Regions from separate parts of the Sediminibacillus dalangtanensis genome, predicted to be linked through region 1. Evidence: a T-box and tRNA genes for the amino acid it is inferred to sense, from the RefSeq annotation. Region 1 holds a T-box; the other holds one or more tRNA genes.
What was found. A T-box is a leader RNA that pairs with one kind of tRNA and senses whether it is charged. The one in region 1 lies ahead of ileS (isoleucine--tRNA ligase), so its partner is inferred to be a tRNA-Ile.
Positions count from the first base shown of each region.

Region 1 (4,529 bases):
CTCCCATTCAAACCAGATGTTTGATCCATGCTTCCGGAACAATTTGGAGACATGTTCAATCGTTTCCTCGGTAATGATAGGTGTACGATCCTCTCCGTAAAACACCGGAATTGGTACTCCCCAAGCTCTTTGACGCGAGATACACCAATCTTCCCGATCTCGGACCATGTTGAACAGTCTCGTTTCACCCCAGCCAGGGTACCAGTTGATTCGTTGAATTTCATTCAGGATATCTTCGCGAAAATCTTTGATGGAAGCAAACCATTGATTGGTTGCACGGAAAATAGTCGGTTTTTTCGTTCTCCAGTCATGAGGATAGGAGTGCGTAATAAATTCGAGTTTTAATAAGGCACCCACTTCCTCCAACTTTTGTGTGATCTCTTTATTGGCAGAATCATAAAATTGCCCTTCAAAACCAGGTGCTTCATCGGTGAAGTTTCCTTTTTCATCAACCGGGCAAAGCACCTCAAGACCATATCTGTTGCCTACATAAAAGTCGTCTTCCCCATGCCCAGGTGCAGTGTGAACACACCCAGTACCACTTTCTGTTGTGACATGTTCCCCAAGCACTACCAGGGAGTCACGGTCGTAAAAAGGATGCTTCGTGACGACGCGCTCTGCATCCCTGCCTTTAAACGTCTTGATTACTTCTGGATCGTTCCACTCAAGCACTTGGGTAACAGTCTCCAGCATGTCATGAGCGATTACGTACTTGTAACCATCCACTTTCACTACTGCATAATCCAAGTCAGGGTGAAGACTGATCGCCAGGTTGGCAGGGATCGTCCATGGAGTTGTCGTCCAAATGATGAATTTCTCATCACCATCCAGGACATCTTTCCCGTCTTTCACCTCAAACGCAACATAAATGGAAGCCGATCGCTTATCTTGGTATTCAATTTCCGCCTCGGCAAGCGCTGACTCAGAAGAAGGGGACCAATAAACCGGTTTAAGCCCTTTATAAATATATCCCTTTCTCGCCATCTCACCGAAAACCTTGATCTGGGCAGCTTCATAATCCTTGTTCAATGTAATATAAGGATTTTCCCAATCGCCACGAACTCCCAGCTGCTTAAACTGCGTCCGTTGATTATCGACTTGCTTTAAAGCATATTCCGCACACTTTTGTCTAAATTCAGCCACCGTCATTTTCTTGCGGTTGACTTTCTTTTTTGCCAGCGCCTGTTCAATCGGCAATCCGTGGGTGTCCCAACCGGGAACATACGGAGCATGGAAGCCGGCCATTGACTTATACCTTACAATAAAATCTTTCAGTATCTTATTCAAGGCGTGCCCCATATGCAGGTCCCCATTAGCGTATGGAGGTCCATCATGAAGGACGAATAGCGGTCTTCCTTCCGTGCGCTGCTGGACTTTTTCGTACATCTTGTTCTGATCCCATTCTTCCTGCATCTTCGGCTCTTTGTTCGGCAAGTTTCCCCGCATCGGAAAAGCTGTCTTTGGCATGAGCAACGTTTGTTTATAATCCATCTTCTCTTTCCTCCTTGTTAGCTGTGCAAATCTATCTGCAAATAGTCTAGACAATCCACGAATGGCAGGAAAATAAAAAAAGCCCCTCTCATCCCGAAGGGACGAGAAGGACTCGCGGTACCACCCTTATAGAAGGACAACGAAAGAATCCTTCCACTTGAAATTCGTAACGTGAACAAGACGTCCGCCCCTACTCTATTTCAACGCGGATACTTAAGGGTGATTTTCCAGAAAGGCTCTGTTCCGGGCTCACACCGTCCCCGGATCGCTAATACAGCATGCTTCTTCCTGTACTGTCCCTGTCTTCGTATTTATCAATTAATTTACTTTACAGAAATAGTAGCATTATGTTTATGAATTATATGTAAAATTCATGAAAACGTCAAGGTTTAATAATTATTTTCGACTGCCTCTTTTTCATATTCAGTTTCCGGATCGACTTCTGTGGTCAGCAATCCGTCCCAGTCATCATTTTCAATCATATCAAGCTGGGCTTCTACAAGCATTTTCAAACGGGTTCTGAACACCTTTGCCTGTTTTTTCAGTTCTTCTACTTCCATTGCTATCCGACGGGATTTATGCAATGCCTCATTGATAATCCGATCCGCATTTTTTTCCGCTTCTTTGATGATCAGTTTGGATTCTTTTGTGGCATTCCCCTTCACTTCCTCGGCAGTTTCCTGTGCTACCAGGATCGATTTGTTCAAGGTCTCTTCAATATTCGTAAAATGGCCCAATCGCTCATTTAACTGGTCTAACCTTTCTTTCAAATCCTTTTTTTCCCGAATGACCGTCTCATAATCTTTGATAACCTGGTCCAGGAATTCATTCACCTCATCTTCATCATATCCTTTGAATTTCCGGGTGAATTCCTTGTTATGAATATCTAGTGGTGTCAATGGCACATCGGCCACCTCCTGTCTGTTAGAATAATTTAGGATAACAAAAAGTGCGCAATACTGTAACAGAGAAATTCGACAAAATCGAAGAAAATCCTGCATGTTTTTTGCTTATTTCAAGATTTCCGCAGTAATTTTCCATTTCTCTTTTTTACTACGTCCATGGATTTCCTTCACATGACTTCTGCCTTTTCCCCTTAAAGACAACAAATCACCCTGTTCCAAAGTAAAAGCCGGGGAGTCAACGACACGGAAGTTGACTTTCACTAATCCTTTTTCGATGAACTGCACGGCTGTTTGCCGGGAAACTTGATAAATTTCTTTTACCAGGACGTCCAGACGAAGGGAAGCTACCGTCATATTTTTTTCTTGCCATTGCTCCTCTTTCTCCATCAACCGTTCAAATGATACTTCTTCGAAACGGACACCGGCGTTTTTTATGTTAGTCAAATTCATTTTGACATACGGCGCTATTTCAGCTGCTGTTATAATTTGGATAAGCCCGTCCTTGACAACTAGATCACCGAGTTTTTTTCGTTTGATTCCCATGGAAAGAAAGGCACCCATAACATCACGATGTGCCAGGCTGACAAATTTAACTGGATAATCAGCTTCAAGCAGTACCAACTCGAAATCATCCAGTACTATCTCTTCATAATAAGGGGCAAGTATGGCTCTTTTTCTTTCAGCAGAAGGGCTTCCTCCAAATAGACGCCAACGAAAATCTTCTTTCCCGCCAATCAAAGAACCGAAAATTTTCTGTTCGCGCGGATCGAGAAAGTCTGTCACCTTTCGCTGATAACTGCGTTCCAATTCCTCCTGCCAGGAAAGTACTTGATCAATAAAAGGTTGTTCTTCTTTACGAAAGTGTTGATAAATATCCATTGAGTCACCCAACTGTTTCCATTAGTGTTTATTGCGGATTAAAAACCGCCAAAGCCAAACAATACTGCCAACCCTCTTGTTGCGAAATTAAGTACCAGGATTGCAACAATTGGTGAAATATCGATCATGCCTAGCGGCGGGATGATTTTCCGGAAGGGCTCCAAATACGGTTCGCATATTTTAGCTAGAAAACTTCCAAACGAGGATTCCCTTGCACCGGGAAACCAGGACATCAAAATGTAGGCAATCAAAGCAAAACTGTAAATTTCAATTGCATAAAAAAGTATTGTATATAATTGATACACTGGGACTACCACCTTTTGTCTAAATCTTCTTCAAACATATCGGAAATCGTACCGGAAACATCGACATTATCCGGCGTACAGAGGAATGTATGGCTGCCGAGTTTTTGGATGTCTCCAGACACAGCATAAACGGTACCGCTCAAAAAGTCGACAATCCGCTTTGCCTGGTTATGGTCGACACGCTGCAAATTAATCACAACCGCTCTGCGATTGACAATATTATCAGCGATTTCCTGTGCTTCACTGTATGTACGGGGTTCCAAAAGTACTACCTTGGATGCAGGCTGTACACTTTTCAAGCTCACGACATTCTGTCCCTGGCCTTTTTGCTGGGAGGCTGCTTCCGGAACCTCCAATTCTTCCTCTTCCTCGATATATTCGTATTCATCATCCATTGTAAAAAACGTTTTTAGTTTGTTTTTAAAACTCATTCTTTTTCACCTCGAGCTATTTTTGGCCGACAAGCTTAGAACCAATTCTAATGTGGGTCGCGCCTTCTTCTATGGCCAACTGGTAATCGTTGCTCATTCCCATGGATAGGTAACGACAAGGTGCGTGCTGATAATGTTTTTCCTCTATTTCGTCGCGCAGCATCTTCAACCTGCGGAAAGTTTGCCTGATGATCTCTTCGTCTTCGACAAATGGCGCCATCGTCATCAAACCGACAACTTGAATTTTGTCATATTGCGCAAGTCCGTCAATAAATTTCAGAGCTTCCTCCGGTTCGATTCCATGTTTCGATGCTTCACCGCTTGTATTGATTTGCACAAAACAGGGTACAGGTTTTTCAGCTCGTTTATTAATTTCTTTTGCCAAAGATTTCCTGTCCAAAGAATGCAGCATGTCTATCTTATTAATCATATCCTTTACTTTACGGGATTGCAATGATCCAATGAAATGCCACTTAGCCTTCTCACCGATTGCGTCATATTTTTGTAAAAAACCTTCC
Region 1 is NZ_CP046956.1:1,700,457-1,704,985, reverse strand. It holds gene ileS (isoleucine--tRNA ligase) at 1-1,491, opposite strand, end outside; T-box leader at 1,586-1,806, opposite strand; gene ERJ70_RS08605 (DivIVA domain-containing protein) at 1,881-2,396, opposite strand; gene ERJ70_RS08600 (YlmH family RNA-binding protein) at 2,502-3,275, opposite strand; gene ERJ70_RS08595 (YggT family protein) at 3,314-3,580, opposite strand; gene ERJ70_RS08590 (cell division protein SepF) at 3,586-4,011, opposite strand; gene ERJ70_RS08585 (YggS family pyridoxal phosphate-dependent enzyme) at 4,028-4,529, opposite strand, start outside.

Region 2 (4,529 bases), 1.6 Mb from region 1:
GCTTGGGCGCACATGACCAGCAGTGCGCTTTCCTTATCCTTCTGCGTCCCCCCGTCGTTCAAACGGAAAGGAGGTGGTACAGGAATATCCACCTGTTGTCCATCGCCTACGCCTTTCGGCCTCGGCTTAGGTCCCGACTAACCCTGAGCGGACGAGCCTTCCTCAGGAAACCTTAGGCTTTCGGTGAAAGAGATTCTCACTCTTTTTTCGCTACTCATACCGGCATTCTCACTTCTAAGCGCTCCACCAGTCCTCACGGTCTGACTTCGCTGCACTTAGAACGCTCTCCTACCATTGTTCGCAAGAACAATCCGCAGCTTCGGTGATACGTTTAGCCCCGGTATATTTTCGGCGCAGAGTCACTCGACCAGTGAGCTATTACGCACTCTTTAAATGATGGCTGCTTCTAAGCCAACATCCTGGTTGTCTAAGCAACTCCACATCCTTTTCCACTTAACGTATACTTTGGGACCTTAGCTGGCGGTCTGGGCTGTTTCCCTTTCGACTATGAACCTTATCACCCATAGTCTGACTCCCAAGATCGAGTGGCTGGCATTCGGAGTTTGACTGAATTCGGTAACCCGATGAGGGCCCCTAGTCCAATCAGTGCTCTACCTCCAGTACTCAACTCTTGAGGCTAGCCCTAAAGCTATTTCGGAGAGAACCAGCTATCTCCGTGTTCGATTGGCATTTCACCCCTACCCACACCTCATCCCCGCGTTTTTCAACACGCGTGGGTTCGGGCCTCCAGTCAGTGTTACCTGACCTTCACCCTGGACATGGGTAGATCACACGGTTTCGGGTCTACGACCCCCTACTCTATTCGCCCTGTTCAGACTCGCTTTCGCTGCGGCTCCGTCTATCCGACTTAACCTTGCAGGAGATCGTAACTCGCCGGTTCATTCTACAAAAGGCACGCCGTCACCCATTAACGGGCTTCGACTACTTGTAGGCACACGGTTTCAGGTTCTCTTTCACTCCCCTTCCGGGGTGCTTTTCACCTTTCCCTCACGGTACTGGTTCACTATCGGTCACTAGGGAGTATTTAGCCTTGGGAGATGGTCCTCCCGGATTCCGACGGAATTCCTCGTGTTCCGCCGTACTCAGGATCCACTCCGGAGGAAACAATCTTTCAACTACAGGGCTCTTACCTTCTTTGGCTGATCGTTCCAGATCGATTCGCTTAAACTGTTTCTTGGTAACTCCGATGGAGTGTCCTACAACCCCAGAGAGCAAGCTCTCTGGTTTGGGCTGTTTCCGTTTCGCTCGCCGCTACTTGGGAAATCGCATTTGCTTTCTCTTCCTCCGGGTACTGAGATGTTTCAGTTCCCCGGGTCTGCCTCACTTATCCTATGAATTCAGATAAGCGTCCTGCCCCATTACGGGCAGGGGGTTCCCCCATTCGGAAATTCCCGGATCAATGCCTACGTACGGCTCCCCGAGACATATCGGTGTTTGTCCCGTCCTTCATCGGCTCCTAGTGCCAAGGCATCCACCGTGCGCCCTTCTTCACTTAACTTATCGTTCGTGAATGACGTGTTACTTCAATGTCGTTGAATGTCTTGCATAGTCTAGTTCCGGCTCCTGCTGAGCAGTCGCCTTCACTTCCTATTTTCTTATCTAGTTTTCAAGGTACAAGTAATTAAAATGGTGGAGCCTAGCGGGATCGAACCGCTGACCTCCTGCGTGCAAAGCAGGCGCTCTCCCAGCTGAGCTAAGGCCCCGAATGGATGGTGGGCCTGAGTGGACTTGAACCACCGACCTCACGCTTATCAGGCGTGCGCTCTAACCAACTGAGCTACAGGCCCATCCTTGCGGAGAAGATAATACGGGTATAGGGAATTGATCCCTCAAAACTGAACCAAACAACCAAGTATGTCCTGTGTTTAGCTCGTAAGAGCTAATTTATCCTTAGAAAGGAGGTGATCCAGCCGCACCTTCCGATACGGCTACCTTGTTACGACTTCACCCCAATCATTGGCCCCACCTTCGGCGGCTGGCTCCAAAAAGGTTACCTCACCGACTTCGGGTGTTGCCAACTCTCGTGGTGTGACGGGCGGTGTGTACAAGGCCCGGGAACGTATTCACCGCGGCATGCTGATCCGCGATTACTAGCGATTCCGGCTTCATGCAGGCGAGTTGCAGCCTGCAATCCGAACTGAGAATGGTTTTATGGGATTTGCTTCACCTCGCGGTTTCGCTTCCCTTTGTACCATCCATTGTAGCACGTGTGTAGCCCAGGTCATAAGGGGCATGATGATTTGACGTCATCCCCACCTTCCTCCGGTTTGTCACCGGCAGTCACCCTAGAGTGCCCAACTGAATGCTGGCAACTAAGGTCAAGGGTTGCGCTCGTTGCGGGACTTAACCCAACATCTCACGACACGAGCTGACGACAACCATGCACCACCTGTCACTCTGTCCCCGAAGGGAAACCTCTATCTCTAGAGGAATCAGAGGATGTCAAGACCTGGTAAGGTTCTTCGCGTTGCTTCGAATTAAACCACATGCTCCACCGCTTGTGCGGGCCCCCGTCAATTCTTTTGAGTTTCAGCCTTGCGGCCGTACTCCCCAGGCGGAGTGCTTAATGCGTTAACTTCAGCACTAAGGGGCGGAAACCCCCTAACACCTAGCACTCATCGTTTACGGCGTGGACTACCAGGGTATCTAATCCTGTTCGCTCCCCACGCTTTCGCGCCTCAGCGTCAGTTACAGACCAGAGAGCCGCCTTCGCCACTGGTGTTCCTCCACATATCTACGCATTTCACCGCTACACGTGGAATTCCGCTCTCCTCTTCTGTACTCAAGTTCCCCAGTTTCCAATGACCCTCCACGGTTAAGCCGTGGGCTTTCACATCAGACTTAAGGAACCGCCTGCGCGCGCTTTACGCCCAATAATTCCGGACAACGCTTGCCCCCTACGTATTACCGCGGCTGCTGGCACGTAGTTAGCCGGGGCTTCCTCGTCAGGTACCGTCAAGGTACCGCCTTGTTCAAACGGTACTTGTTCTTCCCTGACAACAGAACTTTACGATCCGAAGACCTTCATCGTTCACGCGGCGTTGCTCCGTCAGACTTTCGTCCATTGCGGAAGATTCCCTACTGCTGCCTCCCGTAGGAGTCTGGGCCGTGTCTCAGTCCCAGTGTGGCCGATCACCCTCTCAGGTCGGCTACGCATCGTTGCCTTGGTAGGCCATTACCCTACCAACTAGCTAATGCGCCGCGGGCCCATCTGTAAGTGACAGCCAAAAGGCCGCCTTTCAACCTTCCTCCATGCAGAGGAAGGTATTACCCGGTATTAGCCCCGGTTTCCCGGAGTTATCCCGATCTTACAGGCAGGTTGCCCACGTGTTACTCACCCGTCCGCCGCTCGTTCCACAGGCTTCACCCCGAAGGGATCTGCCTGCTTCCCGCGCTCGACTTGCATGTATTAGGCACGCCGCCAGCGTTCGTCCTGAGCCAAGATCAAACTCTCCATAAAAAGTGAGCTTGCTTGCTCGTTCAAAAACTAGCTTGTATATCTCGCTTGACATACTGGTTGTTTTGTTCAGTTTTCAAAGATCAAATTTTGTTGCGTCGTTTTTGGCGACGAAATATAATATAACATGGTTACAAGTAAGTGTCAATGTTTTTTGGAACAAAATATTTTTATTGTTGAACACAGACATTTAGCGCTGACTTGCAACAAAAAATAATATACCACACCACTGTTTGTTTATCAATAGTAAATTTAAAAGCTTTCCATCCTATTCCTTATGGAAAACTTAGCTATGACACGTCACGCTTGATTATGCTTTTTTATGCTCGTTGATTTTCTTCGCCAGACTATCCAAAGCCAAGTGGCTAGTATCCGATATGACCCAATCCGCTTGACCTAGATATTCCCTTTCCCCTACACCGACAGCATACATCCCCGCTGCTTTGATTGCCTTTACTCCGGAACTGGCATCTTCAATTCCGACACAACACGCTGCAGGAACCCCAAGTTGTTTCGCTGCCGTTAAAAATACCTCTGGATCCGGTTTTCCCCGTTCCACTTTGGCCGCATCAACCAATGTATCAAGTAAATCTGTCACCTGTAATCGTTCAATAACCGTCTGTGCATTCTTACTTGCAGAAGCGAGACCCGTTTTTATGCCTGCTTGTTTTACTTCTTTCATAAAGGATTCTACGCCAGGCAATAAATCTTCTGGACTGATCTTTTGGATCAGTTTCTGATAATGTTCATTCTTCTTTGCTGCTAATCGTTGTTTCTCTTCTTCTGAGTAAGTTTGATTGCTTTGCTGCAGAATTATCTCCAACGAGTCGATTCGGCTCAGGCCCTTTAACTGTTCATTAAAAGAACGATCAAAAGGGATATTCAGTTCGTCCGCCAGAGCTTTCCACGCCAAAAAATGATATTCCGCTGTATCCGTTATTACTCCGTCTAAATCATAGATAATTGCTTCTATCTCCATTATAACCATCCTCCATCACGATAATATCCATTACCATGACTATACCACAAAGAGAACGGGTGTTAATCGGCC
Region 2 is NZ_CP046956.1:59,100-63,628, reverse strand. It holds rRNA gene ERJ70_RS00385 (23S ribosomal RNA) at 1-1,519, opposite strand, end outside; tRNA gene ERJ70_RS00380 (tRNA-Ala) at 1,649-1,724, opposite strand; tRNA gene ERJ70_RS00375 (tRNA-Ile) at 1,732-1,808, opposite strand; rRNA gene ERJ70_RS00370 (16S ribosomal RNA) at 1,916-3,481, opposite strand; gene pgmB (beta-phosphoglucomutase) at 3,789-4,466, opposite strand.
Region 2: it has a tRNA-Ile gene. The T-box ahead of ileS (isoleucine--tRNA ligase) is inferred to sense a tRNA for this amino acid. The anticodon was not compared.